2 regions of the Lactobacillus sp. VURO6/B1 (VP7) genome follow, and region 1 is predicted to be linked to the other one. Evidence: predicted binding sites of a transcription regulator. Region 1 holds the regulator's gene; the other holds the start of a gene.
What was found. The regulator LexA, encoded in region 1, represses DNA repair genes until DNA is damaged. The targets are predictions, from matches to a motif close to CNAACANNTGTTNG.

Region 1 (3,172 bases):
TGTCAAGAAAGTAAAGCAAGCTAAAGAATTGGGGGCTTCTAGTGTAGAGATGGAATGTGCAGCAATGGCTGCGTGTGCACAATTCAGAGAGGCAGATTTTGCACAAATATTATTTACAGCCGATTCACTTAAAGATATAGAAAATCATGATGACAGAGGCTGGGGTAGGGATGCCCATGAAGCAGCAATTAATTTAGCTGCCAATATCATTAGTAAAATTTAACCAAGTTTGTGAAAAATTACTGTTGTGAAACCAAAGTGAAACAGCGTTATTATTCACAAGTAAATAACATAAAAGCTTTAGTAACAGCATTTTTAAGCATAATTTCAATATAAAGATTGTGAATTGATTTAAAGCATTAGTTGTGGAAAGTCAATTTCTTGCCATTATGACAGTATTTTGAGACGTTACGCTTGACTGCTAACAGGAATTTTGCCAGATGAATATCTAAAATTACTTAAAGCTCAGGCAAATCAAAATAATAGTCAAAATTAGTCTGATAAACCAGTGAGACCAAGTGATTTGTCCGTAAAGAAAAATACCATTTGCTAGAGCGGAAAGTAAAACTGCTACTAGAAATATAGTAGTTAAAAGTGGTTTTTTTAGAAAACTTCCGGCAATAATGCCTAATGCGGACAAGACGTTGATCATGATTAGCCAAATTGGCAAACTAGTAAAAGATGAAAAGCTGGCGCTAATCATGAGAACACCATATATAATAGTTAAAAAGATTGTTAGATATGACATTTTAATACCTCCTGCTAAAATTTAATCATCTGGGGTCGACCCTACGTCAAGGAGATAATTATGTATTTGAAAGAATTTATGCAAAAGGAAAATACTACACGTGATACAGTTAGACATTATATCTACTTAAACTTAATAACTCCTGGTCGTAAGGGAAGAAACTATTGGTTTACTGAAAACGAATGTGATATTTTTGAAGCAGTTAAAGAGTTTCAAGACTTGGGTTTTTCGCTGCAAGAAATAAAAGACATAAAAAAACTACACGATGAGTCGTGTAGTACTGAAAAGCAACGTAAACAAAACTTAAAGTTAATTAAGGATAAAATCGCCGTTATATCTGCAAAAATAAACAAATTAAAAATGCAGAAAAAAGTATTGGCAGAAGTAAAAAAAACTCTGCAGAAAAAAAGCATTATTGAAACTCGCAAAAAATAATTTTTATTTATCCCAATAATGCTATAAAGCTCTTTTGTTAAATAATAGTGTTACGGTATAGTCCAACTACTTTACCTAAAATGTGGACGCTTGACAATATAATCGGTGCCATCGTATCATTTTCAGGCTGCAAACGATAGTGACCTTTTTCCTTGTAAAATCGTTTTACAGTTGCTTCATTTTCATCTGTCATTGCTACTACAATTTCACCGTTAATTGCTGAAGATTGTTTGCGGACGATTACGTTATCTCCGTTGAGGATACCGGCGTTAATCATACTTTCACCATGAACTCTTAGCATAAAGAGGTCTCCGGCATCATTTGCTAAATCAGGAGGTAAGGGAAAGTAATCTTCGATGTCTTCAACAGCCAGAATTGGTTGGCCGGCTGTGACATCGCCGACTACAGGAATTTTTTTCGGCTGAACGCCTATCGCTTTTTTTCCTTCATCGGTTATTTCCAATGCTCTTGGTTTTGTAGCATCCTTTATTAATAATCCCTTATTTTCAAGCCTTGACAAATGGCCATGTACAGTAGAAGTGGAAGATAAATCTACAGCATGGCAAATTTCACGAACAGTGGGAGGAAAACCTCTGTCTTCAACCGTTTCATATATATAGCGTAAAATTTGTAATTGCTTAGTGTTTTGTTTTGTAGTCATAGTTATCTCCAGTATTTTAAACGTTTTCTTATATATTTAATTTTAGCAAAATAAATCGTATACTACAAACAAACGTTCTGAAAATTTAAAACTTTTTTTCCTGCTGATAATAATGTAGACTTTTTTAATGAGAGGTGCTTAAAATGAATGAAGATCTTGAGAAAAAAATGATAAATCGAATAAATGAACTTTATCATAAAAAGGAATCTGTTGGACTAACAGAAGCCGAGGAAAAGGAACGAAAAAAGTTACATCGGGAATTTATTAAAAACTTTAGAGCAGGCTTTAAACAAGACGTTGAAAATTTGGTCATAATTGATAAAAATGGCAATGAAATTACATCTGAGAAAGCCAAGAAAGCTCAAAGAGAAAAAGGTTTAAGAAAAGATTAACTTTGATCTTTAATTTTACTGTATTTTTAGGTAAGATATACCTATTGGACAAATTGAGGTGATTATTTTATGAACTTAGGATTAGCGATTTTTCTAATAGTTATAGCACTGTTGTTAGGCCTAGTGGGTGGTTTTTACGGTGCCAGAGCATATATGAAAAAATATTTTAAGGATAATCCGCCAATCAGTGAAGATATGATTGTTGCCATGATGTCTCAAATGGGCCAAAAACCTTCAGCCAAGAAGGTAAACCAAGTGATGAACATGATGAAGCACCAAAAGTAAAAACTTACTAGATTGAAATAGTGTGGCGGAGAACGATATCTCCGCTTTTTTACTGAATTTTTTAGGTGAATAATGGGTATATTTTTTAAATTAGGCTGGTTTTTTAAAAAAGAGAAAAAGCGTTACCTCATAGGTATTACATTTTTAGCATTAACTTCAGTTGTGAACTTGGTGCCACCAAGGATTTTAGGCCTAATGGCTGATCAATTAGATAAAGGACATATTAGTTGGCAGGAATACGGTCTACTGATTTTGGCTATCATTTTAGCGGCCTTATTACTCTATGGCTTTCGCTATTTTTGGCGTAGTCAGATTTGGGGTGGAGCAGCTGAACTGGAACTGCAATTAAGATCAAAATTATTTCGTCATTTCATGGCTATGGATCGCACTTTTTATCAACGTCACAGAACTGGTGATTTGATGGCTCACGCCACAAATGATGTTTCGGCGGTTCAGGAAGTTGCGGGTGAAGGTGTCTTAACATTAGTAGATTCACTCATAATGAGCGTATCCACTATGGTGGCCATGATTGCTTTTGTTGATTGGCGTTTAACACTTGTAGCTCTTCTGCCTTTGCCATTTTTGGCTTGGGGAGCATGGAAATTAGGAGACAGGCTACATGATGCTTTTGATAAATCTCAAGCAGCTTTT
Region 2 (3,172 bases), on a different contig from region 1:
CGAAAAATCTTACTTTTGTAACCAATAGTTTGCCTGCATTTAATGAAATTAATAAAAGTAAATGTCGCCTATTTTTGACAGGCGGTGAACTACATAGGAATACTGAAGAATTTTTAGGTGAAAAAGCTGAAAACATCTTTGAAGGCTTAAATTTTGACTATGCATTGTGTTCAACTAACGGGATCAGTGATAATAGTGTAACTACCAGTACAATACCTGAAGGAAATATTCAAAACATAGCGATTGCTCATGCAAAAAAGTCTTTCATAGTGGCAGATCACACCAAACTAAACCATTCAGACATCATCACGTTTCGTGACCTTGATAAATTTGATCTTCTGGTGACGGATCCAAGAGTTTCTCCTGATGATGTTAAAAAATATTCAAAATATATCAAAATCATTCATTAACTTACAGATTAGGAATAAAAATGGAAATTACAGTTACAGTCAATCCTTCAGTAGATCGTTTATACGAGTTAAAGCAGCTCAAAGTAGGACAGTTAAATAGAGTTCAGTTGATCAAAAAAATGGTTGGTGGCAAGGGTATCAATGCTGCCAGAGTTTCTGCCAACCTTGGAGCCAAAACTGTAGCTACAGGATTTTTAGCTGGTTCAAATGGCAAATATATATTGAAACAAGCTAAAAATGACCAGTATAAATGTAACTTTATTGAAACTAACGGTAACACAAGAAATTGTTACACTATAATTCAAAATAACGGGGAAAAAACAGAAATAAATGAGTATGGGGACCATATTCCACTACAATATTTCAACCAATTGTTAGAAACTATAGAACAATTAATTACTAAAAATAAAGTTGCGGCAATTTCTCTAAATGGTAGCCTTCCTCCTAGTGAGATTCATAATTTTTATCCCCAAATAATTGCCAAAGTTCGTGACCTTAACCCAGACATTAAAATTGTGCTTGATACTTCCGGAGAGGCCTTAGCCGAGGTATTAAACAGTCACTATTTACCAGACTTCATAAAACCTAATGAAACAGAAGTAGCAGAGTTATTATCTTATCCTGTTACTAAGGATTACAGCTTAATCAAAGAAGAGATATTAAAAAGTAAACTGAAAAAAATTCCAAACATAATTGTTTCTTTAGGAGAAAAAGGGGCGCTTTTCAAGCATGAACATGATTTTTACAGTATTAAATTAAAACCAGTAAAAGTAGTTAATACCGAAGGCTCAGGAGATTCACTTGTTGGTGGCCTTTTATATGCCTTAGGTAAAAACTATGATTTTAAAGAAGCCATTAAATGGGCTATTGCATCAGGCACTGCTAATGCAATGGAAACCAAAACCGGTTTTGTTCAGATCAGCAAAGTTCTGGAAGTTATCAAAACTATTAAAATTGAGCGAATTGTTGATTAACACACTTTTTCTCACCCCACTTAATTAGCACTAACAATTAAATTAAGTCTTGACATTAATTTTTTATTTTTTTATAATTCGGTTATTGAAGTTGGAGGTAAGGATAATGACTCAATTTAGTCAAAAAGAAAATCAACTAAATAATCGTTATTATCTTAGCTACTATAGATAGGAGTTTGGGTTCATCTAGGTGAATTCAAACCAAACACAAGTTTGAATTTATCTATGATGGCTAAGGCTCTTTTAGTTTGGTTAGCCACATAGCTTTCTAAGTGGCTGACCACATCCAATCGTTTTTGGCAATTTAATTTTTGTGCACCCACTTAGAAGTAAGTGGGTATTTTTATGGAGGCAGAAAATGCGTTTTAGGAAATTGATCACAGGAATTAGTATTGTCGGATTAATGGCACTAGGAGGCTGCAGCAACAAAAAAACTAGCAAGACACCAGAAGTTAAACATGTTGGGGTTTTGCAAGTGGTGCAGCACCCTTCTTTAGATAAGGCCTACAAAGGTTTTAAAAAGGGACTAAAAGAAAGTGGCTTTGTTGAGGGTAAAAATCTTAAAATCGACTACCAGAATGCGCAAAATAATCAAGATAACCTGAAAAGTATGAGCGAAAAACTAGTTAATGAAAAATCAGATTTGATTTTGGGCATTGCTACTCCAGCGGCACAGAGCGTTGCCAATGCGACCCAAAAAATACCAACTGTTGTTACTGCTGTAACTGACTTGAAAGCAGCTAAGTTAGTTGATTCAGATGCTAAGCCTGGCAGAAACATTACAGGAACAACAGACATGGTTTCAATTAAAAGGCAAATTAAGTTGTTGCTATCAATTGTTCCTAAAGCAAAAACGGTTGGTATTATGTACAATGCCGGTGAATCAAACTCGAAAATACAGGCCGATTTAGCTACAGCTGCACTGAAAAAAGCAGGAGTGAAAGTTTTGATTAAAACCGCAAATACCACTAATGATGTCCAGCAAGTCACTGAAACACTTGCATCTAAAGTTGACGGTATTTTCGTTCCTACAGATAATACTTTCGACTCAGCTGCTTCTGTAGTTGGTAAAGTAGTTAAAGAAAAGAAAGTTCCCCTGGTAGCAAGTTCCGTTGATCAAGTTAGAACAGGTGGTTTGGCCTCAATCGGAATTGATTACGAATTATTAGGAGAACAAACTGGTAAAATGGCGGCCAAGATTTTGTCTGGTAAAGCCAAGCCAGCTAACATGCCAGTTGAAAAAGCACATGATATGAAATTAGTTGTTAACAAGAGCATGGCTAAAGCACTGGGAATTGATCCTAAATCAATCAAAGCACCTAAATAATTTTAAGTTGCTATTAAAAGGCCGCTAAACATTGAAACAAATAACGTAAGCGAGAAACTTTGTTACTTATTTCAACTGGGTGGCCTTTTTATTTAGCAATAATAATTAGAACGAATTTTTTATTGAGACTCTGCTTTAAACAACCATAAAGATTATTATTTCTGCAATCAAATTTTATTACTTCTTGACTTTTTCTTCTTTGTTTTTTATAATCTTCTCATTAAGGTTGGAGGTAAAGTTTTATGAAATGTAATCTAATACGAGTCTCACAACTGAATAACCGTTATTACTTTAGCTATTTTAGATAAGGTTTGGGTTCATCTAGATGAATTCAAACCAGACTCAAGTTTTGAATTTATCTATGATGGCTAAAGTCCTTTAATTGCGGTTAGCCACATAGTTTTCTAAGTGGCTAATCACAAATGATTATTACTAATAATTCTTGTATATCCACTTAGAAA

Region 2: the regulator LexA is predicted to act here: its motif matches at 1,587-1,600, upstream of ACZ2M0_RS02785 (ABC transporter substrate binding protein).

What each region holds. Positions count from the first base shown of each region.
Region 1 is NZ_JBVOWJ010000010.1:50,504-53,675, reverse strand. It holds gene ACZ2M0_RS06765 (nucleoside phosphorylase) at 1-223, shown strand, start outside; gene ACZ2M0_RS06760 (hypothetical protein) at 455-748, opposite strand; gene ACZ2M0_RS06755 (MerR family transcriptional regulator) at 809-1,183, shown strand; gene lexA (transcriptional repressor LexA) at 1,221-1,844, opposite strand; gene ACZ2M0_RS06745 (DUF896 domain-containing protein) at 1,988-2,236, shown strand; gene ACZ2M0_RS06740 (YneF family protein) at 2,306-2,521, shown strand; gene ACZ2M0_RS06735 (ABC transporter ATP-binding protein) at 2,594-3,172, shown strand, end outside.
Region 2 is NZ_JBVOWJ010000003.1:114,832-118,003, reverse strand. It holds gene ACZ2M0_RS02795 (DeoR/GlpR family DNA-binding transcription regulator) at 1-410, shown strand, start outside; gene ACZ2M0_RS02790 (1-phosphofructokinase family hexose kinase) at 431-1,384, shown strand; gene ACZ2M0_RS02785 (ABC transporter substrate binding protein) at 1,743-2,711, shown strand.